4 regions of the Pseudoalteromonas sp. SG44-5 genome follow, and region 1 is predicted to be linked to each of the others. Evidence: predicted binding sites of a transcription regulator. Region 1 holds the regulator's gene; each other region holds the start of a gene.
What was found. The regulator sigma-54, encoded in region 1, starts transcription at its own class of promoters, with help from an activator protein. The targets are predictions, from matches to a motif close to GTTGGCACGNNNNTNGNNT.

Region 1 (7,591 bases):
CATTCCAAGCAAGTTAAAAGAAAATCTAAACTACTTTAATATTACACCATACTGCAACAGCGAAGTAATGCTTGATAGGTCTTATGTCCTTATCAATATAAAAACGGTTATGTATGAATTATTAAGGTAGGATCAGTCTGTTTAATATTAAACAAAACGTGCTTTTCGTTTCATTTAATGTTGAAATTGACATTAAATAAATTACAAGTCAATAGCTAACTATGATCACTGTTATTTCACCTGCAAAAAATCTTGATTACACCACGCCACCTGCAACCGATAAGTTCACTCAACCGGAATTACTTGAGCACAGCGAAGCACTGATGCAAGTATGCCGTGAACTAACACCTGCGCAAATTGGCAGCCTGATGAAAATTAGCGATAAGCTCTCAGGGCTTAACGCTGCTCGCTTTAGTGAGTGGGCACAGCCATTTACCACAGAAAACGCTAAACAAGCGGTACTGGCCTTTAATGGCGATGTATATGGTGGTTTAGATGCTAGCACGCTAACGGCTAATCAGCTTGATTACGCACAAAGCCACCTACGCATATTATCGGGCTTATATGGGCTTTTAAAGCCGCTAGATTTAATGCAAGCGTATCGCCTTGAAATGGGCACCAAGCTTGAAAACAGCCGTGGTAAAAACCTGTATGAGTTTTGGGGCAGTGTAATTGCCAATAAACTTAACGAGGTATTAAAAGCCGAGGACGCCCAATACTTAGTTAACCTTGCTTCAAACGAGTACTTTAAAGCGGTTGATAAAAAAGCCCTTAATGCACAAATAATTACTCCACACTTTAAAGACTGTAAAAATGGTCAATATAAAGTAATTAGTTTTTACGCTAAAAAAGCACGAGGCATGATGGCGCGTTACCTCATCGAAAATAAAGTAACTCAGCTAAGCCAGCTTAAAGAGTTTACAGTAGCGGGTTATTACTTTAGCGCCGAAGCAAGTGTGAAAGAGCTTGAGCCAGTATTTTTACGCGATGAACAAAGCTAAAACTTAAACCTTTACCTAATCTATAAAAGCCATGCACAGCATGGCTTTTTTAATACTGGCGCTATACTTGCAATTGATATGCGAATTCAAGATTGATTCTAATCACATTATAAATCAATAGGTGCAAGTTACATGTTTAGTATTCCCTCAATTAGCGACGCCGAAAAACTTATCGAAGAAAAGCTCGGAGGGTGGTTTGATGTCGTTATAAGCCATATTCCTAATTTTATTGTGGCAGTTATTATTGTCATTCTATTTTCTATGCTGGCTCGCTTTGCCGGTAACTTAATGAAAAATTTATTACGCCGCTCCCTCGATTCAAAACAGATAGCTGATTTAATGGCTTCTATATTTAAAGTGCTGATATTAAGTGTAGGAGTGTTTATAGCACTGGATTTTATGGGCTTAAAAGGCACGGTAACGTCATTACTAGCTGGTGCCGGTATTGTTGGTTTAGCGATTGGTTTTGCATTTCAAGATATGACCGAAAACTTAATAGCAGGTATTGCTATGGGTATTCGTAAGCCATTTAAACCAGGTGATGTAATAAAAACTGATGATGTGTTTGGCTCTGTGCATTCAATAAACCTGCGTAATACACTAATAGAGAGCTTTTATGGGCAGCAAATACTAGTGCCTAATAAAATACTATTTAGAAATGTATTGCGAAACTACAGCACGCTAGGCGTTAGACGCATAGAAGTGCCGGTAAGAATTTCATTAACAGAAGACATAGAAAAAGCCGCAAACGTTATTGTGGATAAAATTAATCAATTTGAGTTTGTAATACGCCAAGATGAAACGGCCGTATACGCAGAGAGTTTTGGCGACAGTAGTATTAATTTATTATTGTGGTTTTGGATTAAATACCCTGGTGAGCCAGACTTTATGACAGTACGCCACAAAGGTGTTGTGGCAGTACAGCAAGCACTAAATGAGGCTGATATTCGTATTCCATTCCCAATACGCAGTTTAGATTTTGGGGTTAAAGGTGGCGAAAACCTCGATGCAATAATAAGTAATAAAGTAAATACACAATCGTCAAAGCAAGAAGGAGTCGATGGCTCTACAATCAATAAAGAAGACTAGATAACCTGATAACCTGAACGCTGGTTAAATTATATTGCGTAAAAGTTACTTTTAACCAGCGCGTATTTACACAGTAATGTGCGCTGGTTTATTTATTAAACCAGCAACCAAGTTGCGGTGCCTAAAAAGGCAAATATACCTACTATATCGGTTACTGTAGTGAGTATTACACTGCCAGCAAGTGCAGGGTCTATTTTCATACGTTTAAGTATTATAGGAATACACGCACCCGCCACACCCGCAACAACTAAGTTCATAAACATTGCAAACGCCAGTACCGCGCCAAGCATTAAGTCCCATTGCCATAGGGCTATAACACTGGCAATTAAAACAGCCCATAAAATACCGTTTAATGCACCAATGGCGAGCTCTTTTATCATTACAAAACGTTGGTTAGTTTGGTTAATATGGCCCACTGCTATACCACGAATAACCAAGGTTAATGACTGGCTACCGGCCACCCCACCCATTGAGGGGACAATGCCGTTAAGCACGGCTAAAATAGGCAGTATTGCTAAAGTGCCTTCAAAAAAGCTGGCAACAAAAGCAGCTGCCAGAGCCGTTAATAAGTTAACACCTAGCCAAACAGAGCGTTTTTTTGAGCTTTTTAAAACCGGTGCAAAGGTATCTTCTTCATCATCAAGACCCGCTAAACCTAATAAGTGATGCTCTGCGTCTTCACGAATTACATCAACAATGTCATCGATAGTAACACGGCCAAGTAGCTGGGCGTTGTCGTCAACTACTGGGGCTGATATCCAGTTATGACGTTCAAATAACTGCGCCACTTCGCTTTCATCCATCGAAATAGGAATAGACTCACAGTCTTCATCCATTAGGTCGTGAACAATTTTTTCGGGCGAATTGGTTAGTAAGGTACTTAACGATAAAGCGCCTAAAAAACAGTTATGCTTATCGACAACGTAAAGGTCGTCGGTACCCTCAGGGAGTTCGCCGCGCAGACGAATGTAACGCAGTACCACATCTAGGGTTACATCAGGGCGAATGGTTACTGTATCTGTGTTCATCAGCGCGCCAGCAGAGCGTTCCTGATAGGAGAGTGCTTGCGTAGCACGTTCTCTATCTTGAATGTCCATGGCGCTAACCACGTCTTTATAAACCGTGTCAGGCAGGCTTCGCAGTACTTCACCTAAGTCATCGTGGCCCATGTCTTCAGTGGCAGCAGCAATGTGCTTAGGTTCCATTTGGGCAATAATGCCTAAACGTACATCTTCAGAGAGTTCTTCAAGAACATCACCTTGTACATCTGGATCAACTAATTGCCAGAGCAGGCGACGAACTTTATGCGGTGATGATTCTAGTAAAAGTGCGGTATCACAAGGAGCTGTTTTTGCCAGCATGCGCCTAACTTGAACAAACTGACCACTATTGAGTGACTTGGTCACTTGTTGTAATTGTTGTAGTGGGTAGTCTTGTTCGAAAGTTTCGGGCATTGGCGTCCTTAATTTATTTTTATAACGTTAGGGAAGAAGTTAGTCATTAACTTCGTTCAGTTTATCTTACTTTTTTTAGCCAAACTAGCTTAAGGTTTCACTAACCCTATATTTTAGCTCGTTTACTTGGTTTAAATAAAGTGCCTACTATTCTTGTTCGTTAAAGCGCTGCGCTATTAATTGGCCAACGGCATGTAAAGCATGCTCTGCATCGGGTCCTTCGCACACTACTTTTACTTCTTTACCTTGGCTGCTTTCTAGTAACATTAAAGCCAGTACGCTATCGCCAGCGGCTTCTTTTTCATCTTGAAATAAGGTAATAGATGCGTCAAATTGTACCGCTAATTGTGCTAATACGGTAGCAGCTCTAGCATGCAGGCCTAGCTTGTTTTTTATTAAAAATGTATTTTCTAAGCGCATAAGATACTCTACTTAAGCTGAACAGATGATTATTTAAATTGAATTATTTTTCTTGCTCGCGATGGCGAATTTTTACATTAGGGTGAGACATAGCAAAGCTTTCACCAATTGTTTGCGCTAAATAAACTGAGCGGTGCTGACCACCAGTACAACCAATAGCAATGGTTAAATAACTGCGATTATTACGCTCTAGGTGTGGTAACCACGTTTGTACAAAGGTTTGAATTTGCCAAGTGAATTTTTGCACAATACTATGACTAGCTAAATAATCTTTTACTGGTTGATCTAATCCAGTTAAAGGCTTGAGCTCCGGTTCCCAGTGTGGGTTTGGTAAAAAACGCGCATCAAAAACATAATCAGCACCTTTGGGAATACCATGCTTAAAGCCAAACGACTCAAAGGTAATGATAAGCTGTTTGTCTTTTTTACCGAGTATGGTTTCACGCATAGATTCAGCAAGTTGATGCACACTTAAATCGGTTGTATCAATGACATGATCAGCCCGCGTTACGAGTACATCGAGTAATTCTTTTTCTTTTTTTATTGCTAAATCTAGCGGTAGCGAATCAATCGAAAGCGGGTGCAAACGACGTGTTTCTGAATAACGGCGGATTAACGTTTGATCGTCGCTATCTAAATAAAATAACGTTGGTTTAGCAAAGTCGGGCAAGTACTCAAGGATATCGTTAAACTGCTGCTGGTCTTTAGGCAGGTTACGCACGTCTATACTAACGGCTATTTTATCGTAGTTATCAGAGACACTGCGCACTAATGAAGGCAGCAAATTTACCGGAATATTATCTACACAATAGTAACCTAAATCTTCTACAACACGTAAAGCAACTGACTTACCAGAACCTGAACGGCCACTTATAATAATTAATTCCATTTACCACCCCTTTATTAGTAACTAGGATTGATCCAAAATAACTTGGTATAACGCTTCATCAGACTTTGCCGCACGCAATTGCTTACAAAACTCTTTATCGTTTAGTTTATCAGCTATTGTGGCTAGTGTTTTCAAGTGCTGCTGGTTATCGCCATCGGGCACTATAAGCGCAACAAAAATATCAACTGGACGATTATCAATTGCATCAAAATTAATAGCGGTTTCGCTTATTAAAATTAAGGCAAGAGGCTCTTGTGCCCCGCTCATACGGCCATGTGGAATTGCTATTCCTCGGCCAATACCGGTACTACCTAGCTTTTCTCTTGCCAATAAAGCAGTGAGAATATCTTGCTGAGGTAAATACGGCATTTTTTTATGCGCGAGTTCACTGATGAATTCTAAAATTCTTTTTTTACTATTAAAAAGGACCACAGCTTTGCTGCAGTCCTGGCATATAAGTGAGCTTAATTTCATAGTGTTAGTGTCGAGCAAACTTCTCTTTGTGTTTAATTACTTGACGATCGAGTTTGTCAATCAACGAGTCAATGGCAGCGTACATATCTTGGTGTTCGGTCGATGCAAATAGCTCAGCGCCACTTACAAAAATTGTTGCTTCAGCTTTTTGACTTAATTTTTCTACATCGAGAATAACATGCACATTAGTTATGTGATCTGAGTGTCTTTGCAGCTTTGCAAATTTATTATTTACATAGTCTCTTAATGAGTCTGTAATGTCTACATGACGACCAGTTAAGTTTAGTTGCATCAGCATTTTCCTCTTTGTTGTACGTCTTAAATCAAGCTTTTACGTTGATTCGACGGGGGAATAGCCAGAGATTCGCGATATTTTGCAATTGTCCGTCTAGCTACTTTAATTCCTTGCTCAGCCAATATATCTGCAATCTTGCTATCACTCAATGGTTTGGCTAAGTTTTCTGCAGCTATCAACTTTTTAATCAGGGCACGTATGGCAGTTGATGAACATTCGCCACCATTTTCGGTGCTTACATGGCTTGAAAAAAAGTACTTAAGCTCAAAAATGCCACGTGGAGTGTGCATATATTTTTGCGTAGTGACCCGTGAAATAGTCGACTCGTGCATTTCAACTATTTCGGCAACATCGTTTAATACCATAGGTTTCATGGCTTCTGGGCCATGTTCAAAAAACGCTTGTTGCTGCTTAACAATACAATTAGTTACTTTCAGGAGTGTTTCGTTTCTACTTTCTAGGCTTTTAATAAACCATTTAGCTTCTTGTAAGTGCGAGCGAATAAATTGGCTGTCACCGCTGGATTTTACTGTACGAGACATAGCCGCATATTGGCTGTTAACACGTATTTTTGGCATGCTATCAGGGTTTAGCTCTACCACCCAGCGGCCTTTTATTTTTTTAACAGACACGTCAGGTATAACGTATTCAGACTCTTCTCTGACAATAGTATCCGCAGGCTTAGGATTAAGCGTATGAATAAGTGTCATTATTTCTTTAAGCTCTTCTTCTTTGAGCTTAGTTTTTTTCATTAACGTACGATAGTCGCGAGCAGCGAGTAAATCGATATGATCAGTTAACACCATTTTTGTTTCGTTAATATAAGGGGTGTCTTTATCAAATTGATTTAATTGAATGCATAAGCATTCTTGCAAGCTGCGAGCTGCAATACCAACAGGATCAAATAATTGAATGCGCTTTAGCACTGCTTCTATTTCATCTAGTTCTACTTCGTGTTCGTCGTCAGTTTCTTGGTTAAAGCTTGCTAAAAGGTCTTCGCAACTGAGGGTTAAAATACCAGAGTCATCTACGGCTTCAACGATAGCTATGGCAATAGCTTCGTCGGTAGGGCTAAAAGGGGTGAGCTGTAATTGCCACATTAAGTATTCATGCAGGGTTTCGGTTGATGCACCTTGATAAATAGATTCATCTTCAGGCATTGGCCCTGATGAAGAGGCAGGCGCTGCGCTCATATATTCATCCCATGATACATCCATGGCCATGTCGTCGCTTATGGTGTCTTTATTTAGTGCTTCACCGCTATCTTGCTCATACTCGCTTGGGGTGTCGTCAGCAGAGGCGCTAACAGTAATGTCATCTGCTTTTTGCTCGTTTTTACCTGCTGATTCTTCCGTGTAATCTTGTTCATCAACTTCAAGTAATGGGTTGCTATCAAGTGCTTCTTGTATTTCTTGCTGGAGATCCAAGGTACTAAGCTGCAATAAGCGAATAGCCTGTTGCAGTTGCGGAGTCATTGTAAGTTGCTGGCCCATGCGCAGCTGTAATGATTGCCTCATTTATCTCTAACAATCCTTATAAATTGATATGATTAATCTTAGCAGATGCTTATAGTAATAACATAAATATTACAGTTTGAACTGCTCGCCTAAATAAACATCACGTACTGTTTTATCGTTTAATACAAATTCAGGAGTACCAGATGCAATTAGCTCCCCATGAGAAACAATGTAGGCTTTTTCACAAACATCAAGGGTTTCCCTTACATTGTGGTCGGTAATTAGTACGCCAATACCACGATTTTTAAGGTGTTCTATAATTTTTTTAATATCGAGTACTGAAATAGGATCCACGCCAGCAAAGGGCTCATCAAGCAATATAAATTTAGGATCTGCAGCTAAAGCACGTGCTATTTCTACGCGGCGACGTTCACCACCAGATAGCGCCATACCTAAGCTGTCGCGAATATGTTGCAGGCTAAATTCGTCCAATAAACTATTTAGGGTTTCTT
Region 2 (7,591 bases), on a different contig from region 1:
AAACGAGGTACACCTGCTATAGCGTATTCCAAAAAAGGCTTGGTGCTAAGTTGTTCGTCTTTTTCTAAAACGGCTGCCCCTAGTTATCGTGTTGGTTGGCTTATTGCGGGGAAATTTGCAGGGCAAGCTAGGCGTTATAAAAGAGCATTGAGTTGTTCTACCTCACTAATTAATCAATGGACGTTATCAGAATTTGTTTTTAGCGGTGAATACGATCGTAATTTAAAAGTACTTAGGCAGCGTTTACGTACGAATAAAGAGCATATGCGACGTTGCTTACAGCAAGCCATGCCAAAAGGTACACGGATCAGCGATCCACAAGGTGGCTGTGTTATTTGGTTAGACTTAGGCTGCGAGTATGATAGCCAAAAGCTATTTTCATTAGCGCTTGAGGTAGGTATAAGCATTACTCCAGGGTTGATATTTTCAGCTTCAAATAAATACAAAAGCTGTATAAGGCTAAGCTATGGTGTGCAGTGGAGTGAGCAAATAGAGCAAGCAATTGTCACACTAGGTAAACTTACCTTACTAGCAAAAAAGTAGCCTAATTTAAAGGGGAACAACAGCTTGTAACAAGTTTTTCGGCACAATAAAAAACAGCCGTTAAGTTAAGCGTAACGGCTGCAGAGGGATGTTAAATAATTACCTAAGTGAAGTTTGTAAACTAGTTTTGTTTAAAGCTAAATAATTGGTAACCTTTAAGTTCAGGTACTTGTACTACTAGCTGTTCTTCTTGTTTAGCTATATTGGCAAAATTTTCGCATAAGGCATTGGCACGTTTTTCGAGCGCATCGGCATGCTGCTCTACTTTTTCTTCTATTTGCGTACCCATATTTTCCATACGTTGTTCAAAGGCTTGCATGTCGCCTCCTGAGCCAAGTAATTCAGAACCTAAAGCAACTAAAATACTCCCCATAGATTGCATTACAGCAGACTCAACAGCGGTCTCTATTTGTTGTTCAAACTGCTGCTCAAAGTTTTCACCAAATTGGTTAAAGCTTTGCTGGCCCATAACAAAGGTGTCTTGTTGATAAAAAGTATTTTGTACTTCAAGTTTAATGTCGTCCATTAACGATGAGATATTATCGAGGCCATCAATATTAAAAGCATTAGCAACTTCTTGCAGTGCAACACCTGCAATTTTAACGCCTTCTAAGGCTATATTTGCTACTTCGGGTAATTGCGTGCGTAAACTATCTGAATATTGAGTTAGCGCCTTTTGCTGGGAATGATTAAGCGCTACCGATTCACCATTAATGGTTAAATTGCCATTGGTATTAAATTGCATAGTTTGCTTATTGGCGGTAAAAATCTCTAGTTCGTCAGGCTTAATACGTACATCATTTTTAAATTCTACATTACATTGCTCATTATTAAATGACACTGTTGAATCGTTATCATTATGTGCCACAACGGCAGGTGCACATATTAAAGTGCTCATTAATAGTAATTTTTTCATATTTATTCTCAGTTTTTTATTGATGATAAATAAGTAATAACAAGTTTAGTGCCAATGTTTTTTTATTATATTAAACAATAGGTTGGTTTTATTTTTAGTATTGTCTATAGCAAAGGTTTATTATAAAAAAACTATTTTTTAGTCAAATTGGCTAAAGCTAGAGCAGTAATTAATTTTATTTATCGATACGATAAAAAACTCTCACTTTCCATAAAGCGAATTTAGCGCTATTTATTCACAGTATTGACATGGAGGCTATTTAAGATAGCTACATGGCTTTATTTTGGCGCTAAACTGCATTGCACTTTATGTGTCGAACATTTTAATTTTACCGATTATTGCGATTATAAAATCCTTGGTTGGTCTCAAACACTTTATGGAGTGGGTTGTGGGTAAGACATTTAGTTACGATGCGCTAGATGACGATTTTGTTGAAGACGAGTACGAAATGCTCGGGCGTAATCAGCACGATAAGAACAAGCAAAAGGTTAAGAAAAAGTTGGAAGACTACCTTGAGCAAAAGCGCTTGCGTAAAAACCTAGGCGAAGACGATTTAAGCGATTACACCGATTAAATTGCGCTAGTATAACTAAAGTACCAATGTGAATTAGACTCTAAATGTACGCATTTATGTATGTTTAAATTTTGATTAGATTGGCAATAAAGAGGCCGTGTGCCTCTTTATTACTTTTAAGCGGCGTTACTTATTACTTTGTTGCAGTGCTTTTTGAATGGTGAGCTCTAGCTTTTCTGGCTTGGTAAAGGGTGCATAGCGTTTAATTGGTGAGCCGTCTGCTGCGATTAAAAACTTAGTAAAGTTCCACTTTATTTTGCGAGTTAAAAAGCCAGGTTGTGTCGATTTCAAATAACGAAATACCGGATGAGCATGCTCTCCGTTTACCTCTACTTTAGCGGCCATTAAAAAATTAACCCCGTAGTTTATTAAACATCCTTGCTCTATCTGCTGTGCATCTCCGGGTTCTTGCTGATTAAACTGATTACACGGAAATCCTAAAATTACTAAGCCTTGGCTAGCATATTTATTATGCAAAGCCTGTAGTGACTCGTACTGGTAGGTAAAACCACACTTGCTTGCCGTGTTTACAATAAGCACGACTTTACCAGCAAACTCGCTAAAATTAATGGTGTTACCTTGCAAACTGGTGGCGCTTAACTGATGAAACTTGTGCATTATTTATGCTTTACCTTATCTTTGTTGATGCTCAATTTACTCTTTTAAGTACATTGCTTAATATGGTTGTTGTATATATTAAGACTATTTTTTAATTTAAAATTAAAAATAATCCCATACTCGCAATCGTAGTGTAGTAAATATTATGGGTTTTATAAGCCACAATAATAGCTACTATAGCCGCACTTAAATAAGGGTTTTGCCAATTTAAATTAATGCCATCATCGTTTAAAAATACAATAGGTACCCAAATAGCCGTAAGTACCGCTGGTGCACTAAAGCTTAAAAATTGTTGCATTTTAGGCCCAACTTTAAAGGGTAAAGCGCGGTGCAAAAATAAGTAACGGGTAAAAAAGGTAATACAGGCCATTAGTAAAATAGTGGTCATCATAAGTTGCGCTCCTTTTTGGCAGTTATTCTTGCTGTAAAGTATCCTGCGCTCATGGCCAGTAATGCAGAGCTCACCAGCCATAACTCAAATCCGGTACTTTTAAACAGTGTAGCGCTAATGCCTGCGACTATAACTGTAACGAGTGAGGCGAGGCTTTTAACACCCGGAATAACTAAAGCTATAAATGTAGCGGCTATAGCAAAGTCGAGGCCCAAATGGGTTAAATCGGGGAGCATAGTACCAGCAACAATGCCTATAAATGTCCATAAATTCCATGCAATATAAAAGCTAAAACCGGCGCTAAGTGCGTAAATTAAACGTATTTTTGTACGATAGGCTTTAGGGTGGTGCGAAAATGCAAACAACTCATCGGTCAATACAAAGCTTACAGGTAGACGCCAGCTCAAAGGTTGATCAATTACTTTATGACGTACCGCTAAGCCATATAAAAAATGCCGAGAGCTAATTATAAAGGTAGTAAACAAAATGGTGAGTAGTGGCGTATTTCCCGCAATTAACTCAATAGCGACAAGCTGCGCAGACCCCGCAAACACTAATAAAGACATCGCTTGAGTTTCAAGGGCAGTAAAACCATTTTGAATAGCCAGTGAGCCACAGAGTATTCCCCAAGGGATCACCGCCAAACAAAGCGGTAACATGTCAACAAAACCTTTTAAAATTGCACGCGATGGTCTGTTCATTTGCAGAAATATTAGCCAGTAAAATTAATTGCTTAAGTGTGCCATAAAGCATGCTTTAAATAATAGGTTTAATGCAAATCTAAACAAAGTTTGAAATAATGAAACAATAACTTAATTAGCGAGATAACTAATGTTTAAAGTAAAAGTATGGGATGGCTTTGTCAGAAGCTTTCACTGGTTATTAGTGTTTAGTATTGCTGTGCTCTATTTTAGTATTGAAGAAGGTATGATTGAACTGCACTTTATTGCTGGCTTTTTTACCTTAGCACTTATTTTAACGCGATTAATATGGGGGATTATAGGCAGTAAAACAGCTAAGTTAAGCGCGTTAATACACTCCCCGCAAGCGGTAATAACCTCACTTAAAACTAATAAAACTCCGCTTGGGCATTCTGCGCCAGGTAGTTATATGGTGTTGTTGTTTTTTATACTTATTATTACTCAGCTTGTTAGTGGCTTAATGAGTAGTGATGGTATTTTAACTGATGGGCCTTTAGCGCAGTACGTGTCGAGCAGTACAGTTGATTTTGCTAATTGGTTACATAGTTTAAACTTTGATATTTTACTTTATGCGATAGGTTTGCATGTTTTAGCAATTGTAATTTATAAGATTAAAGGCAAGCCTTTAGTGAAAGCGATGATCACCGGAACGAAACAACAGCCAAATGAAAAGCCAGCAATACTTACAAAAGCACCTTGGTTAGCTTGGGTCGTATTTTTAATATTGCTTGTAGTGCTTATGACAACTTGGGGCAGTGAGCCACTTAGTTATTTACTTAACTTGGGTTAAAAATAAAAAGGCGCCTATTTAAATCCGATTATGAATTAAATAGGCGCCTTTATTATTTAAAAACTTAGTCTTTAAATTGCGTGTGGCAATCTTTACAGCCTTTGGCCCATGCGCCAAACGCTTTACCAATAACAGCTTTATCGCCAGACTGTGCAGCTACAGCAAGTTCATCTGCGTATTGCTGAAATGCAGTTGCTTTTTTCATAAAAGTGTCGTTTTCAGCCCAAACAGCGGCAAGTGCAGCAGTATCACCCTTATCAGTACCTTCGTAAAACGCTTCCCATGGCATTTTTGCCAGTGCAGCTGCGTTATTTGCACGTGCTTTAAATTTATCTGCATCAAAAGGAATTTTGCCTTTAAGCATAGCGCCCATGTCACTAATTTGTACTGAGAGCATAGAAAATGCAGCTTGACGATATTCAATAGCGTCGCTTGGCTCTTTAAATGCAGAATTTGCTGATACGCTAAGTGCGCATGTTGATAATAATGCCCCGATAAATACTTGCTTCAATTTCATTAAACTTATCCCTAGTAAAAGTTTCTAATTCTATCTTTGTATCTTAGCTGCCACTTTTATTCAAGTGAAAGCGATAGTTTGGTTTGCTTGAGGCTTAATCGTTAATATCGACGTCGGCGAATATCATGCCACGGCGCATACTGCGAGTGGCTAAAAACACTTCGCAAAGTAGCGACATAAAAGCAAATATAAGCAAAGCCATAGCAGCTACAAAACAGCTACCTATCGTTACGCCTAAGTTAACTGATTGAATATGCGATAAAAATAATAACATAACAACCGCACAAACCAACAATGCACTTAACACACTCAAGCTAAATGCAAGGTGTATACAACGAGAGCGCTTTAGCAGCGCTCTTAGCTCGGTGGTTAACGACAGATTAAAGTCATCATCAGTGCTTACTTTTAGTCTACGTTCAAGCAAACGAGCTCTATCTGTTATACGCGCTAAACGGTTTGATAAAACCCCTAAAGTGGCAGCAATACCTGTAATTAAAAAGACGGGAGCAACCGCGGTTTGAATCACTTTGGCCATGCTTAAAATATTAATTACTTCGTTATCCATTTACATCTCAAAATAAGTGTTGGTTGTTTACAATCATTCACAAACTTAATTTCTTTCTTTTCCCTTTGGAATCAGTTTGTTGCTAGTGTTTTCTCTGTTTTTATGTGTTGCTTGTAACTTAAATGTAACTAAGGTGTTGCTCACGTATGGGTTTAAGTTTTATATTTAAGCCCATGGTTGAATATAGTAAATACAATAATACATAACCTATCCTAGGGGAAATGATGTCTAAAAATATAATAAAGAAAACAGCAATTGCCACTGCTGTCTCAAGCGCATTTATTGCAACACTTGCAAGTGCAAGTAACTTACCTACGGCTAATATTACTTATCAAAAAGCTGAAGCAGTAAAAGAACAAGTTGCAGATAAAAAAGAACCATCGGCACATATGATTGTATTACGCGCTACAACATCAGTAGACGCCTATGTTGCAGGTACTTACCAGCAATCAAATAATCGTGAAATTACAGCTAATATAGAGCAACTTCAAGACACTATGACTCTTGAGTTAAATAGCTTAGATTTTGATGCGAAAATAATTGGTAAAACCAAAATATTAGCACCTACGTTAATCGTTCAAGCTTCGGCTGAAGCACTTGCTAAAATTGCTAAAGATTCACGAGTAGCAAAAGTATTACCTATGTTCGATAGCGAACTGCATGTTGCAGCAAGCTCTGACTATATTAACGCAAAACCACTTATTGTAGACGGTATTGCAAGCGGTAAAGGTCAACGTGTTGCGGTATTAGATACGGGTATTGATTACACTCACCAAGCATTTGGTGGAGCAGGTACAGTTGAAGCATATTTAGCAGCGCAAGCAGATCCTACTACAGTGGCTTGGCCTCAAGGTGTTGTTAAAGGTGGTTACGACTTTATTAATGAAGACGCTGATCCGATAGAGAACGATCCTGCTAACTCTCCAGTAACAGGAGATCCAACAAACCACGGTACTTCATCTTCAAACTCAGTAAATGGTATTGCGCCAGACGTTGAACTTTATGTTTACTCTGTATGTGGTGGCGGTTGTCCAAGTGCCGCACAGGCTGCAGCACTAGAAGCCGCAATGGATCCTAATGGCGATGGTGATATTTCTGACCGTGTAGATGTAATGAATATGTCGCTTGGTGGCGAGTTTGGCGACACATATACTGGCGGCGGTACACAATACTTAATTCAGCGTGCTGTTGAATTAGGCGTTAATATGGTCATTTCTGCGGGTAACGATGGTGATAACCCATTCCGTATAGGCGGCCCAAGTACCACACCTAATGCCTTATCTGTAGGTGCAATGACGCACCCTACAACTGAAATAGGTGTTGCTACAGGTACTATTGCTGGCGTTGAAGGTAATATTCAGCCATCAGGTTTTGGTCCTCAAGAAGCTTACACAATAACAGGTGCAGACATTGAGTTAGTTTATCCAGACGCTAATCAAGATGGCTGTGTTGCCTTTGCCGCCGATGTTGATTTTACCGGTAAAGCTGTATTAATAGACCGTGGTGCTTGTGCATTTACCGACAAAGTATTAAACGCACAAATAAATGGTGCAGAGTTTGTGATGATTGCAAACAATACTGATGATGGTACACCAGCTCCTATGGGTGGTTTTGATGCTGCTGTAACAATTAAAAACGTAGGCATTAATTTTGCTGCAGGTGCGGCTTTAAAAGCACAGTTAGCAGCAGGTGGTCCGGCAACATTTGATATTAGCATTGACATTAAAACTACATCTGGCGCTGTAGCTACGTTCTCATCTCGTGGTCCTTCAATGGATGGTTTATTAAAACCAGAAATTACCGCACCAGGTACTAGTATTGATGTTGCAGCAGCAGGTACTCAAACTGGTACTAACCCAGTTTCAGGTACATCTTTTTCAGGTCCAATTACTGCTGGTGCTGTTGCGATGATTCGTGAAGCACATCCAGATCGTAATGCCTTTGAAATTAAAGCAACAATAATGAATGCGGCTAAT
Region 3 (7,591 bases), on a different contig from region 1:
ATGCCTACTTACTTATATTTAATGAGTGATGATTCGAGTAATGTGAATGGCGAGTCGCTTGACGCTCAAGTAAAAAAATAGCTATTACTCTAATGTAGATACAAAAAAGCCGCTCAAAATTTTGAGCGGCTTTTTTAATGTCTAACTAATTTAACTAATTTAACTAAATAGCAGGTTACTTACGTTTAGTTGGTTTAACACGCTGATTGTGCTTTTTAACCGCTTTACGTATTTGGTTTATTTTGGCACGCTTATCTTTGCGTTTTTCAGGCATTACAGAAAGCTTAGTTTGTGTTTCACGTCCTAACTTAACTGTTTTTCGTAAATAGTTTACAGTGTCTAGGTCGTATTCAATCCAACCACCTTGTGGTACGCGCTTATCCAGCTCTAACTTACCGTAACGAATACGGATCAGGCGAGAAACTTCCACCTCTTGTGATTGCCATAAACGACGAACTTCTCGGTTACGTCCTTCATTAAGCGTTACATTGTACCAACGGTTTATACCTTCGCCGCCCATAGGGTTAACCGTTAGAAATTTTGCTGGGCCATCTTCAAGTTCAACACCACGGGTTAAGTTTTTAATGGTTTCTTTGGTTACTTCACCAAATACACGGGCTGAGTATTCACGTTCAACCTCGTAACTTGGGTGCATGAGTCGGTTTGCTAATTCACCATCGTTAGTAAATAGCATCAAGCCTGCGGTATTAATATCTAATCGGCCAACCGCAATCCAGCGCTCGCCATCAATACGAGGGAGTCGGTCAAATACAGTACGACGACCTTCAGGATCTTTACGCGTGCTTAACTCACCTTCAGGCTTGTTATACATAATTACGCGACAAATTCTATCCGCTTTTTCTTCAATTTTTACTGTATGGCCATCAACGCGAATTGAATCTGTTTCTTCAACACGATCGCCTAATTTAGCCACTTTGCCGTTAACGCTAACGCGGTTTGCATCAATGTATTTTTCCATTTCACGGCGTGAGCCTACGCCAGCACGGGCTAGGACTTTTTGTAACTTTTCACCTTGTATAACACTCATTCGGATGGTTCTCTCACAGAAGGATCACTTAATAACTGGTTAATTTTACTTTGCTGTTGCTCTGGCAAGGCAGGTAAATTATCTAAACCTGTTATCGAAAAATAATCTAAAAATTGTTTAGTAGTCGCATATAGCGCCGGCTTACCCGGCACTTCTTTGTGGCCTACCACTTTAACCCACTCTCTTTCGAGTAGTGTTTTAATAATATTTGACCCCGTAGTAACACCACGCACTTGTTCAATTTCGGCGCGTGTAATTGGCTGCCTATAAGCAATTAGCGATAATGTTTCGAGCAAAGCACGCGAATATTTGGGCGCGCGTTCTTGCCATAAATTACTTAGCCAAGGGCTTAAGCTACTACATGCCTGAAAACGATAACCACTGCCTACTTCTACCAAACGAATACCACGGGTCTGAAAATGTGTTTGTATTGCTATTATTGCATCGTTTATACGCACCATAGATATTGCTAAATCGGCTAAAACAACATCCTTTAGATGACGTTTACTTAATGGTTTGTCAGCAACAAAAATCGCCGCTTCAATGATCTCAATTAATTGCTCATCACTAACTCGCCGACCCACCATAAACGCTCTTAAACTAATAAACACACACAGCCAACTATTATGCCAGAACTACAGCAAAGTAGGAAAACATATCGAGCAATTTAGTAAATCAAAGCCACAAAAAAAGCCAGTGCACAGCACTGGCTCCTTCCTCACACTTTAAAATGGTGTGCTTAGCTGTTATTGGCGCTTTTAAGTGCGTCGTCTTCAGCGACTGTATTGCCATATTTTTTTATGTAAGTTACAAATTCACGTTTGCTAACACGCTTGTCTTTATTTACATCCATATAGCCAAAGTGATTTGAAATATCATCATCGTCTGCTTCTTCAACCGAAATATAGCCACTTTTATCGTTATCTAAACTCGAGAAACTGCTTTGTATTTTATCAAATTTAGTAATATCCGCTTTAAATGCTGATTCGCTTACTTCACTGTCTGTGGCAACTTTTCCGGTATTTAATTGCATGTACGCATTAAATTCATTGCGACTTATTTGATTATCCATATTTGTATCAATATTTGAAAAGTGTTGCCAAATATTATCGTCATCGGCTTCAACTTTCGAAATAAAACCATCACTATCGTTATCTAAACTTGCAAAGTCACTATCAATTTTGTCTAACCCTTGGTTAGACGCACAAGCTGCTAAGCTTAACGTTGCTAAAATAGTAGAGGCTAATGTTAACTTTTTCATAAGACGTATCCTTGTAGTTAATTAATGTCACTTTAACTAATACAAGTTAAATGCCAAAAACACTAACCCCTTAAAATCAATTGGTTACAACAAAAGCATAAATAAAAAAACTAACGTAGCGCATTATAGTAATGAAAGCTTTGCTTCATGCCTTGTAATTTTTGCACAAAATATTGGTGTAATACCGGACATTACAGCGAGTGTTTTTACACTTAAAAGTTCAGCCAATAACTTCCTTGTTTCGGGCGTGTTATGTAAGTGTATTTACTGATATAATTTAACGCATTATATAGAACCAATTTTAAGGTATATGCTATGAAAGTGATTTCTTTCAATATCAATGGTCTGCGTGCGCGTCTTCATCAATTACAAGCTATTATCGACAAACATCAACCCGATATTATTGGCCTACAAGAAATTAAAGTTCATGACGAGGCATTCCCACTAGAAGATGTACAAAAAATGGGATATCACGTTTATTATCATGGCCAAAAAGCCCATTACGGCGTAGCTATGTTATGCAAAAAAGAACCTAAATCGGTATTTAAAGGCTTTGCCACTGATACTGAAGAATCACAAAAACGCATGATCAGTGTTACCGTAGAGCAAGACAATGGCCGTGATTTAACGGTAATGAATGGTTATTTCCCGCAAGGTGAAAACATTAATCACGAAACCAAGTTCCCGTATAAACGTCAGTTTTATAAAGATTTAATGACCCACCTGCAAACAAATCATACCCCTGATGAAGACGTGATTGTAATGGGCGATATTAATATTTCACCTACCAACCTAGATATAGGTATTGGCGAAGTAAATGCTAAACGTTGGTTAAAAACCGGTAAATGTTCTTTTCAACCGATAGAGCGTGAATGGCTGGCAACATTACTTAATTGGGGCTTTAAAGACACCTTTAGAGAGCAAAACCCAGAAACCAGCGATCAATACTCGTGGTTTGACTACCGCTCAAAAGGGTTTTTAGATAACCGTGGCCTACGAATTGATGTTGTACTTGCAACACATGAGCTAGCCGCGCGTTGTATAGACACAGGTATAGATTACGAATTACGTGGCATCGAAAAGCCATCGGATCATGCCCCTATTTGGTCTGAATTTAAATAACCCTATGCTTAGCCTCCCAATGCAAGGGCTACTTTGGGCCCTTGTAATCGCTATAAGCTTATTTAGTATTGATAAAGCGACCTATAAAGCACTCTACAATGTACCCATACGCCAAACAGGAGTACTTGCATGTGCGTTGGTGTTTGCTGTTTTATGGCGCATTAAAGCTGGCATTTTAACGGGCCTTGATTTACATATTTTAGGTATTACTGCAGCTACACTTATACTCGGTTGGCGTTTAACTATTTTAAGTAGTGTTCTGGCAACGGCGCTATTAGCCGCATTTGGTTTAATTGAGTTTAAGTTACTGCCAGTGCAATTGCTTATTGGCGCATTTATTCCTATTTTATTGAGCTACTTGGCTTTTATTGTTAGTTATCAGTATTTACCGCGCCACTTTTTTGTTTATATATTTGTATGTGCGTTTATTACGGCTGGGTTTATCGCCTGTATAAAAATAGCTTTAGGGGCATTATTTTATCTTGCTATTGGTCAATATAGCTGGCAACAATTAGCAGATAATTACGTTTACTTAAGCGCTATTATTTGGCTGCCAGAAGCCATGTTAAACGGTATGGCTATTACAATTATGATCACTTATCGCCCACATTGGGTAAAAACTTTTTACGATAAGGACTACCTAGGCTCATGAGTCTTGAATATAGCTGCCCACTGTGTAGCAACTTACTAATAAAAACAGCTAATATGCTTCGCTGTGAAAACAACCATAGTTTTGACTTTGCAAAAGAAGGCTATGTAAATTTATTGCCTGTACAGCAAAAAAACTCAAAACAACCTGGTGACTCATTAGAAATGGTGCAAGCTAGGCGCGCTTTTTTAGAGCGCAACTATTATGCCTTTTTACAGCACAAACTTGGCCAAATTATTAGTAATATAGCAGCTAATAATATTATTGACTTAGGGTGTGGTGAAGGATTTTATACCCAAGCTTTAGCTAGTAATACCCAAGCTACTGTGTACGGGGTTGATATATCGAAGGCGGCGGTAAAATATGCGGCAAAACGCTACAGCAATTGTCACTTTAGCGTGGCATCCATTAGCCAAGCACCTTTTAAAAGCTACTTTGCCGATGTATTGGTCAGTGTATTCGCACCATTATTTACTCAAGAACTAGCAAGACTTGCTAAACCCGGTTCAACACTCGTAGTGGCAAGCCCCGGACCTCAGCATTTAAAAGAGTTAAAAGAGTATATTTACTCAAGTGTTAATGAACATACACAAATAGAAGTACCTGCAATGTTTACACAAACATCGCAAACACTCATCACTGAGCAAGTTACCTTAAACTTTAGCGACGTTAAAAACTTAATAATGATGACACCATTCGCGTGGAAGTTCAGACCCGAGCACTGGCTAGCACTCGAAGAAAAAGGTGAACATAATGTCACCTTATCGTTTTATATTACACAATTCACAAGAGATAAAAGCATAGCTGTTGCGCACATATAAAGGCAACAGGCGCTTAAAATTGCTCTTTAGTGAACGTTTTGTCCATTTTATCAAACATATCGTTAAGTAATTCTTCAAGCTCCAAGTAACGGGGCTTTTTTTCGCTGCGCTGTGCTTGATAGCCATTAGCCACCATTTTAGCATAAAGCTCGTTATACCAACGTTGCATAGCAGGCTCTAACTCGGTTTGCGCTCGTTTTCCTAACCATAACAAACCTTGTAAAGGGAGCGATATAAAAAAAAGCGCGCTTGCAATTGCTTGCGGTAAAAAGTCAGAGCCAAGGTAATTTAACTGAAAAAATAACGTTAGCATGGCTAATATTGGCATTACCGTAATCGCCAACTCTGTCGCCTTTATTACTTTAAACTCAGCAAACAAAGGAGCTAATTCTTTTCGCATTGGCCATTTTTTAGCGTACACACGCCCTATTTGTACTTGCGACATCACACTTTTTTGCATCATGACTCCTCATACATAATATCAACACTACCAATAACATTGGTTGTTATCATGATAGTGTAACACAAATTATTTTATATGGAATTTTCATAAAAACGCACTAAACGAGTAAACAATCACTCATACTTTAAGGCCTTTTGTTTGAACAGGTTTCGTCTCAATATTAATACATACGCTGTTAAGTGCTAAATGGATCTTTTCTAAACTAATAATTTTAAACATTATAATCAGTACGTTAAGCCACTTATACGCCACAATTCCCACAGTTATCCACAGAAAATGTGGACAACATAATTAACCTCACTTTTGCTAACGTAACCACAACTAGCTTAGTTGCTGTTACTGCTTTAATTTAAGGTTAATGATCTATACTATAACCTTATAGTTATTGCTGTTCGTCGGGCTTTTAATGTCAAAAAAAGCATTACAATTGCATAGTACAGTCGATACCGATTATATATTAGTAAAAAAACACACCGTAGATTTAGCTATTACCGCTTTGAAAAAAGATGGCTATAACGTAATTTTTGAGTGACTTATGAAACCGCAAACAATAGATTATTTAGCTCAGAATAAATTACCTCGTCATGCCATTAATATTACTAGCCCATTTTCAGGAAAAGTAATAGCACTTAACGAACACCCCGAACCACTTTTTCGCTTTGGCACATTAGGCCCAGGTATTATGGTACAGCTAAGCAACCATAAAATATTAGCCCCGTTTGACGGCACTTTGCTGCAGGCAAAAAATGCCGGCACCGAATTTATTTTACAAGCTAAAAACGGCCTAAAAGTACTGATTAATTTAACTATTGCGAGCTCGCAACACATTACCCATACCCACATAGCTCAGTTAAATGGTAGCAAAATAAGTAAAGGCCAACGCCTTGCTTATTTTGATTTACGCGAACTTGATACACCTATGCTAGCAAGTTTAATTTTGCTCAATGGCCACAGCCTAGGTACATTTCACTTTTCACACTTGCAGGTAAATGCGGGTGTCGATACTTTATTAACTATTATTAAAAAGAAGTAGATTTATGATCACCCTTTACGGCATAAGCAATTGCGACACTATAAAAAAAGCTAAAAAATACTTAACCGATAACAACATTGAGTTTACTTTTCATGACTATCGCAAAGATGGCGTAAACGAGAGTATGGTTAGCAACTTTGCTGATAAACTTGATTGGGAGCAGCTTGTAAACAAGCGTGGCACCACTTACCGCGCTTTAAGCGATGATGAAAAACAAAGCTTAACTAAAGAAAAAGCGATACCGTTATTAGTTGAGCAGCCTGCAATGATAAAACGCCCTGTACTGGTTAATAATAACGAGTACCACTTAGGTTTTAAAGCAGCACAATACGATGAGATTTTTAAATAATGACAAATGACGTAATCGCTCTAGCGCAAGCCTTAATACAACGCGAATCAGTAACACCTGAAGATGCTGGCTGCCAGCAAATGATGAACGATAGATTGCAAGCAGTTGGCTTTAACATCGAATCGTTATTTTTTACCGATACCTTAAATACTTGGGCACGCAAAGGGACGCAATCGCCACATTTTTGTTTTGCCGGGCACACCGATGTAGTCCCCACAGGCCCTGAGAAAAACTGGCAGTACCCACCATTTTCTGGCCTAGTTGAAAATGGTTTATTACACGGGCGCGGTGCAGCCGATATGAAAGGCTCATTGGCTGCTATGCTGGTTGCTACTGAACGTTTTGTAACAAAGCACCCAGATCATAAAGGCTCTATTTCTTTTTTAATTACTTCAGATGAAGAAGGCCCATTTATAAACGGCACTACTCGGGTAATTGACACCCTTGAAGCTCGCGGTGAAAAAATAGATATGTGTTTAGTTGGCGAGCCTTCATCTCGTGATGTATTAGGCGATGTAGTTAAAAATGGACGCCGAGGCTCACTGACCGGCTTTTTAACTGTTAAAGGTATACAAGGGCATGTAGCATACCCGCAGTTAGCGCAAAACCCTATTCATTTAACTACTCCTGCACTCACTGAGCTAAGCCAAACAGTATGGGATCACGGTAACGAGTACTTTCCCGCCACTAGTTTTCAAATTTCAAATATAAATGGCGGCACTGGGGCCGGTAATGTGATCCCCGGGGAGTTAGAAGTACAGTTTAACTTTAGGTTTAGTACTGAAGTTACTCATACGCAATTACAACAACGCGTTAACGCTATTTTACAGCAGCATAATTTAAAT
Region 4 (7,591 bases), on a different contig from region 1:
TGATTACGCTATCAAGCAAAACGAAACGATTATTCGTAACCGTATTAACCAAATTGGTGTTGCTGAGCCAAACGTACAGCGCCAAGGTGCTGAGCGAATTATTGTGCAACTACCCGGCATTCAAGATACTGCTCGTGCTAAAGAGATTTTAGGCGCAACGGCCACACTTGAGTTTCGCGAAGTAGAAGAAAACGCCGATATTAGCGCTGCTGCTCAAGGTCGTATCCCACCGGGTACTGAAATGATCATGAGCCGTGACGGTTACCCTGTGGTACTTAAAAAACGTATTATTCTTGAAGGTAGCCATATTACTGGCGCGCAATCAGGTAGCGATGAATACCAACGCCCGCAAGTAAGTATTACGCTAGATAGCAAAGGTGGGGCAAAAATGAATGCCTTTACCAAGCGAGCTATTGGTAAGCGCATGGCCACGGTATTTATTGAATACAAACCATCAGGTAAAAAAGATGCCGACGGTAAAGCGCTTCCGCCTATTAAGGTTGAAGAAGTTATTAACGTAGCAACTATTCAAGCACGCCTTGATCGCTCGTTCCGTATTACCGGTATTGATAACCCAGCAGAAGCACATAACTTAAGCTTATTACTACGTGCTGGTGCACTTGTAGCGCCAATTCAAATAGTTGAAGAGCGCACCGTAGGGCCAAGCTTAGGGCAAGAAAACATTGAAGCAGGTATGACCGCGGTAGCACTTGGTTTTGCATTCGTACTTGCATTTATGCTTATTTACTACAAAGGCTTTGGCATGGTTGCTAACCTTGCGCTTGCTGCTAACTTAGTACTTATTATTGGTGTTATGTCGTTAATTCCAGGCGCAACGCTTACTTTGCCTGGTATTGCCGGTATTGTACTAACTGTAGGTATGGCGGTTGATGCCAACGTACTTATTTTTGAACGTATTCGTGAAGAGCTGGCCGATGGCCGTAGCCCTCAACAAGCCGTTCATTTTGGTTATGACAGTGCATTTAGCACTATTTTCGATGCCAATATTACCACCTTAATTGCTGCCGTTATTTTGTTTGCTGTGGGCACTGGCCCAATTGCAGGCTTTGCGGTTACGTTAGCAATTGGTATTTTAACGTCAATGTTTACAGCTATTGTTGGTACACGTGCGATTATCAACTTATTTATCGGCGGTAAACGTGTTGATAAACTTTCAATTTAAGGAGTAGCCATGCAAATTTTAAAATTGGGTAGCAAAACCCTACGTTTCATGTCTCTTCGTAAAGTGGCAATGGGTTTTTCAACGTTATTAATTTTAGCGGCATTTATATCGGTTTTCACTAAAGGCTTAAACTTTGGTTTAGACTTTACCGGTGGTACTGCCGTAGAAGTTGGCTTTTCGCAACCTGCAGATCTTAAAAAGGTGCGTAATGTACTTGCCGAAAATGGCTTTGCAGATGCATCGGTACAATTGTTTGGTTCAAGCCAAGAAATTTTAGTTCGTTTAGCGCCGCGCGGCGATGACGTAAAAGCTGAAGTTATTGGTAACCAAGTTATTGCTGCATTAAAGCTAGCAGACGAAAGCGTAGTAATGCGCCGTATTGAGTTTGTTGGCCCAAGCGTAGGTGAAGACCTAAAAGAGCAGGGTGGCCTGGCCATGTTAACTGCGCTTATTTGTATCTTGATTTATGTAGCGTTTCGCTTTGAATGGCGTTTTGCAGTAGGCGCAGTAAGCGGCTTAATTCACGATGTTATTATTACCGTTGGCTTATTTTCGGTATTAGGTTTAGAGTTCGATTTAACCATATTAGCGGCTATATTAGCGGTAATAGGTTACTCGCTAAACGATACCATTGTAGTATCTGACCGTATTCGTGAAAACTTCCGCAAAGTACGTATTGATGACACGATAGAAATTATCGATATTTCTTTAACACAAACGCTTAATCGTACCTTAGTAACGTCAATTACCACTATTTTAGTATTAATTGCCTTGTTTATTTGGGGCGGTCAAACCATTCATGGCTTTGCTACAGCATTGTTATTTGGTGTGTTTATTGGTACTTATTCATCTATTTACGTTGCCAGCTCAGTTGCTATTGCACTTGGCGTCAGTAAAGAAGATTTAATACCAGAAGTGATTGAAAAAGAAGGTGCTGATCTAGACGCTATGCCGTAATAGATTTGTAAGCCGATATTAACCGCCCATCTGGGCGGTTTTTTATTGCCTGCAGATTGCCATAAAAATGTCATATTCGCTTGCTACTTTACCTTGAGTAAATCGTAATAGAGCTTAGCAATAATGAAGCAGCGTAAATTATTAAATGAAATTTTAGAAAATGGCACAATTACCACCTTGTTTCAGCCGCTTTTTGATATTAGCAGGCAGACCATTCTCGGTTATGAAGCACTCAGCAGAGGGCCTAAAAATAGCTGTTTAGAAATGCCTAATACACTGTTTCAGGTGGCTCATCAATATGGTCTTATTTCAGAGCTTGAGCTACTGTGCCGCTCTAAAGCTATTGAGAACTTTGTGCATTTGAAGCTGCAGGGCAAACTATTTTTAAATGTTAGTCCTAAAACGTTACTCGACCCAAGTCATCCTAAAGGCGAAACACTGCATCTCATTAAGCAGTTTGGTTTAGCAGCTCATCGGGTGGTGATAGAGGTAACAGAGCAAGAAAGGGTCGAGGATGAGTTTTTACTACAAAAAACTATGGCACATTACCGCTCTTTAGGCTTCACTATTGCAATTGATGACTTAGGTACGGGGTATTCTGGGTTAAAGCAATGGTCGGAGTTATGCCCAGACTTTGTCAAAATCGATCGTTATTTTATCGATCATTGCGATAAAAGTGTGGTTAAAAAAGAGTTTTTAAAGTTAATAACAGCTCTGGCAAAAGTAACCAATACGACAGTGATTGCAGAGGGAATTGAGCGAGCAGAAGAGCTAACTGTGTTAGAAGGAATGGGTATCAACTATGTGCAAGGGTTTTTGCTTGAACGACCAAGTAATAAACCAAGTTATGTGCTTTCAGCAAGGCAAATTCAAGCACTGAGCTTTGCCGCAAATACAAACCAGTTAAATAACTCTATGGCTATTGGTTGGCTTGCAGTAGCGCAGCAAACTATTGATAGCGAAACCAGTTGTAAAGACGCCCATGCGCTATTTGAACGAGATAAATCAATTGCCAGCCTAGTGGTAATTAATTCGCAGTGTCAGCCAATTGGCTTGCTCCACAAAGAGCAACTTAGTGAAGTGTTTGCAGCGGCCTATGGCCATGCTTTGTATGACAAGCGTGCGGCCACTGTAGTAATGGACAGGCAACCGCTAGTGGTAGATGAAAACCAGCTGCTAGATAACGTTAGTCAGCAAATTACCGAATGCGACTTTGATATTCGCCGCCATATAGTGATCACCCGAGGGCAGCAGTATTTAGGCATTGTGCCAGTACGCGACATATTAAAACATATAACAGATGAAAAAATTCGTCATGCGCAGCACGCTAACCCATTAACTATGTTACCCGGTAATCTAGCTCTTAACGATGCCATAGAGCGGCGTTTAGCTACACAAAAGGCGTTTTCATTGGCGTATTTAGATTTGAACCATTTTAAACAGTTTAATGATTTGTTTGGTTATGCTAGCGGCGATAGTGTAATTAAACTATTAGCAAATATTACGATGCAGGCGTGTAGTAATACAAACAGTTTTGTTGGCCATATTGGCGGCGATGACTTTATGGTGCTATTTGATGATAATAATGCTGCCGCAGTGTGCGAGCATATTATTCGCCAATTTGAAATAGAATCACAGGTGTTTTTTAGTTCCGAACATATTAAAAATAAGGGATATTGGAGTGCAAATAGAGAAGGGAAGCCACAATTTGTGCCATTAGTAACACTGGCAATAGGCTTAGTTACTCCCGATTTACACCATTATAAGAATAGCCATCAGGTTGCAGCATTGGCAAGTAATGCTAAAAAATCAGCAAAGCGCTTTGCTCATAGCCATTTGTTTTTATGTCAGCGTAGTAAGCCAAGTAGTGTGGTTGCTAGGTTAGAAAAACAAGCAGTTTAATCGTTATAAATAATTTTTTGCAGACAACAAAAAAGGAGCCTAAGCTCCTTTTTTAAACCATGCAATTTGTATTAACGCAGTAATGACTCAGTTAATACAGGGCGAATTTCGCGAATTATTGCTTGAGTTAGCTTAGGTGCGCCACAGATAATGTTACCACTATTGTTATAGTTTACGCCGCCAGCAAAATCTACAACCATGCCGCCTGCTTCTTTTACTAATAGCTCGCCTGCAGCAGTATCCCAAGGTTTTAAACCAATTTCGAAAAAGCCATCAACGCGTCCAGCAGCAACATAAGCCATGTCTAGCGCAGCAGAGCCCGCACGACGGATATCAGCAGTATGTATGAATAAAGCTTTAAACGCTTCTGTGTATGCATCTAGGTGTTGTTTTTGCTTGAAAGGGAAGCCAGTAGCTAAGATTGAACCGCCTAAATCAACTGTTTTAGAAACGCGTAAACGTTTGCTATTAAGTTGTGCGCCTTGACCACGAGAGGCAGTGAAAAGCTCACCACGAATTGGATCATAAATAACGGCTTGGTCTAAACGACCTTTTACTTTAAGTGCGATAGAAACCGCAAAATGAGGAATACCCTTGATGAAGTTAGTTGTGCCATCAAGCGGGTCAACAATCCATTGGTAATCTGCATCTTTACCTTTATGCTCGCCTAATTCTTCACCAACAATGCAGTGATCAGGGTAAGAGCGTAAAATGGTGTCGCGAATTATAGCTTCAGCCTCTTTATCAATGTTAGTCACTAAATCGTTAGTGCCTTTTTGTTGAACTTCAACTTTTGATAAATCTTCACTTGCACGAAGTATAATTTTGCCTGCGTTACGCGCAGCGCGAACCGCAATGTTTAACATTGGATGCATGGTATTACCTTTGGGTTGTAAAAGAACGTTTATATATTTTAGCTGGCGTATTTTAGCGACTTTTGCCATAAAGTAAACAACAAAGCCTAAATACTTTTGTTTGTTTTTTATACTTGCTTGATGTGCAGAGCATTTTATAGAAATTCAGCATTGATGAATCTGCAAAGCACTTTTTAAATGTGTTCTAGTGCTTTAAAAATGTAGCATGTTTTTTACTCTTTAACCTGGGCCCAAGTTAAAAGCTATGAACATGCTTTTATAGGTAGTTCATCACATTGGAGTACCACTTTTACCACCAAGTTGGGTTTTTAATTGGTTAGCAAAGCTAATAAATTTTTCTTTAATGGTGCGCTTAATCTTTATTTCTACCGAGCCCATAATAGCCTTTCCCTCAATATGGATGGTCGGGCCTTGATGCTTGTTAAGTGCCACTGTTTTATTTTCAACACTACTAATAATGCTAAACATTTTTGATACTACATTAACGTGTTCTGGTACGTATATTTCATCACTGCCAAAAATACAGTTAACATGAATCGTTATCTCTTGGTGGGTAAAAATAGCATCGGTAAAATCAAGTACTACCGAGCCCATAAAGTTAGTCAGGTAAATATTTTTAGGCACAATCCACTGGCCACTTCTTTCATTGGAGCCTAAAATACTGCGTAATGTAAAGTCACTCTGGCTAAATTGCTGAGCGCTGTAATTGGGTGAAAATTGCGAATGCTTTTGGGCATTATATTGATGATCAGTATTAAGGGTTAAATCCTCAACTAAGCTAACAAGGGCTTCATTATTATTTGTAGCCATTGCCTCATCTAAACGCCTTTCAAATGCTTCAACAGAAATAACTCCGTGGCTGTAATTATAAATTAGTTGATCAATCACTTCTTCGCGCACTTGCTCTAGCGGGCGGTCTGTTATTTTTACGCTCATTAGGGTATTCCTTTTATTTTACTGTTGTCACTATATAAGCAAAGCACATACCAAAAATATTATTGTTATTAATCAGCTTGTTATGTTTTTAGCCTATTTGTGACTTTGTTATATTAACGATCCATTAACCAAAATGGTAATTATCTAGCTATTTTCACTACTGAGAACTTTTTACCGATAAGTCGGTAAAAAAGTGATGTATACAAAGTGAAGTTATTTTATATCCCGCCTTAACTATCTGATTTTACTTATTTATTAAAGTTGGCCTAAAGCTGGCATTAGTTAAAGTGTCTTTAATCAAAAGGAGAAAGATTATGAAAACATTTAACAAATCTATCATTGCGGCGTTAGTTTTAGGTACTACGGCTATGGGTGCTCAAGCGAGCAGCTGGGAAAATGAAAGTAAAGATGCTTGGATTGATGGTAAGGCTGAAACAGTGCTTCTTATGAACACTAACCTCAATAACTTTGACATCAACACTGATGTAAAAAATGGCAAAGTTATACTAACAGGTAAAGTTAATAGCGAACTCGACAAAGAGTTAGCAGAAGAACTTGTACTGAGTTTAGATGGTGTAACCGATGTTGATAACCAGCTTACTGTTGTGAAAAACATGAACAGTAAAAGCCATGACAACATGAAAGATGATGATGGTAGCGGCTTAACCGACGCTAAAATTACCACAGTCATCACAACGCGTTATTTATTTAACTCAGAAGTTGGTGGTACAAACATTGATGTAGATACTGACAACGGTGTAGTTACTCTTACCGGTACAGTGAACTCAGATGCTGAAAAACAGCTTGCAGTAAAAATTGCTAAAAATGCTCAAGATGTTCGCGACGTAGTAGATAAACTAACGATAGTTGCAAAGTAACATAGCATTTATAAAACCCAGCTCTGCTGGGTTTTTGCTTATAAGTTTTTTAGTTTATAAATAAGGAGAATATTTATGGATATTATACGTATTATTTTTTCAATCTTATTGCCACCACTGGGAGTATTTTTACAGGTGGGTTTAGGCTTACATTTTTGGATAAATATTTTACTTACGTTGTTTGGTTACTTCCCTGGAGTAATACATGCAATATACATTATCGCAAAAAAATAATTCATTTCTGTTTGTCGCGTAATATAAGCTGTAAGTTGCTTGTTTAAAGCTCAATTTGTAAATTACGCGATATACAGCCTTCCATTTCATTTTTACTTAGCTGCCAGTATTACCCTAAATTCTGCAAATCTTAATATTACACCCATAAAAAGATTACTATTTAAGCAGTTAGACCATTGATTGTTAAAATAAAGACTTTTGCTAGTGACAAGCCCCTAAAAACTTTTTATACTGCACCCCGCTTTAGTCGCTATGTGACTAAACGCTTCTTAAAAAATTAACTGTTTACAGTTATACAAAAAGTTGGCCCCTTAGCTCAGTTGGTTAGAGCACACGACTCATAATCGTTAGGTCCCCAGTTCGAGTCTGGGAGGGGCCACCACTTTTAAATATACCTACTAAAAATCATTCCAATCATTAACTAATGAATAGCTCTATGTTGTGTTAATTACACTTTAAGTATATTTTTGCCTGTTTCATTATAAAATAATAAATAGAATTGTTTTACGGCAATAAAAAATCCCTAGTTAGGGATTTTTTACAGAGTACTTATTAACGCTTTTAAGTTAATACCTATATTATTAATAACATGATCATTCTGACTTATTAAGTAGCTAATTAACCGC

Region 2: the regulator sigma-54 is predicted to act here: its motif matches at 1,497-1,515, upstream of H5079_RS13140 (YggN family protein).
Region 3: the regulator sigma-54 is predicted to act here: its motif matches at 2,349-2,367, upstream of H5079_RS01700 (EF-hand domain-containing protein).
Region 4: the regulator sigma-54 is predicted to act here: its motif matches at 5,890-5,908, upstream of H5079_RS15185 (LiaF domain-containing protein).

The regions. Positions count from the first base shown of each region.
Region 1 covers NZ_JACJES010000006.1:47,229-54,819, forward strand. Annotated here, with positions in the region: gene yaaA (peroxide stress protein YaaA) at 222-1,001, shown strand; gene H5079_RS08825 (mechanosensitive ion channel family protein) at 1,134-2,090, shown strand; gene mgtE (magnesium transporter) at 2,186-3,544, opposite strand; gene H5079_RS08835 (HPr family phosphocarrier protein) at 3,692-3,964, opposite strand; gene rapZ (RNase adapter RapZ) at 4,008-4,853, opposite strand; gene ptsN (PTS IIA-like nitrogen regulatory protein PtsN) at 4,875-5,327, opposite strand; gene hpf (ribosome hibernation promoting factor) at 5,332-5,619, opposite strand; gene H5079_RS08855 (RNA polymerase factor sigma-54) at 5,646-7,139, opposite strand; gene lptB (LPS export ABC transporter ATP-binding protein) at 7,209-7,591, opposite strand, start outside.
Region 2 covers NZ_JACJES010000014.1:22,294-29,884, forward strand. Annotated here, with positions in the region: gene H5079_RS13135 (PLP-dependent aminotransferase family protein) at 1-543, shown strand, start outside; gene H5079_RS13140 (YggN family protein) at 665-1,459, opposite strand; gene H5079_RS13145 (PA3496 family putative envelope integrity protein) at 1,848-2,033, shown strand; gene H5079_RS13150 (glutathione peroxidase) at 2,160-2,651, opposite strand; gene H5079_RS13155 (AzlD domain-containing protein) at 2,743-3,042, opposite strand; gene H5079_RS13160 (AzlC family ABC transporter permease) at 3,039-3,743, opposite strand; gene H5079_RS13165 (cytochrome b/b6 domain-containing protein) at 3,874-4,533, shown strand; gene H5079_RS13170 (cytochrome c) at 4,598-5,050, opposite strand; gene H5079_RS13175 (DUF2721 domain-containing protein) at 5,145-5,615, opposite strand; gene H5079_RS13180 (S8 family serine peptidase) at 5,840-7,591, shown strand, end outside.
Region 3 covers NZ_JACJES010000001.1:335,948-343,538, reverse strand. Annotated here, with positions in the region: gene H5079_RS01715 (YciK family oxidoreductase) at 1-81, shown strand, start outside; gene rluB (23S rRNA pseudouridine(2605) synthase RluB) at 176-1,048, opposite strand; gene scpB (SMC-Scp complex subunit ScpB) at 1,045-1,635, opposite strand; gene H5079_RS01700 (EF-hand domain-containing protein) at 1,788-2,309, opposite strand; gene xthA (exodeoxyribonuclease III) at 2,625-3,431, shown strand; gene H5079_RS01690 (energy-coupling factor ABC transporter permease) at 3,436-4,083, shown strand; gene H5079_RS01685 (putative RNA methyltransferase) at 4,080-4,901, shown strand; gene yfbV (terminus macrodomain insulation protein YfbV) at 4,915-5,361, opposite strand; partial or broken gene H5079_RS18495 (ACT domain-containing protein) at 5,798-5,896, shown strand; gene H5079_RS01675 (PTS glucose transporter subunit IIA) at 5,900-6,397, shown strand; gene H5079_RS01670 (ArsC family reductase) at 6,402-6,746, shown strand; gene dapE (succinyl-diaminopimelate desuccinylase) at 6,746-7,591, shown strand, end outside.
Region 4 covers NZ_JACJES010000020.1:24,199-31,789, reverse strand. Annotated here, with positions in the region: gene secD (protein translocase subunit SecD) at 1-1,183, shown strand, start outside; gene secF (protein translocase subunit SecF) at 1,193-2,140, shown strand; gene H5079_RS15195 (GGDEF domain-containing protein) at 2,264-4,042, shown strand; gene suhB (inositol-1-monophosphatase) at 4,114-4,917, opposite strand; gene H5079_RS15185 (LiaF domain-containing protein) at 5,188-5,853, opposite strand; gene H5079_RS15180 (BON domain-containing protein) at 6,168-6,731, shown strand; gene H5079_RS15175 (YqaE/Pmp3 family membrane protein) at 6,807-6,965, shown strand; tRNA gene H5079_RS15170 (tRNA-Ile) at 7,271-7,347, shown strand.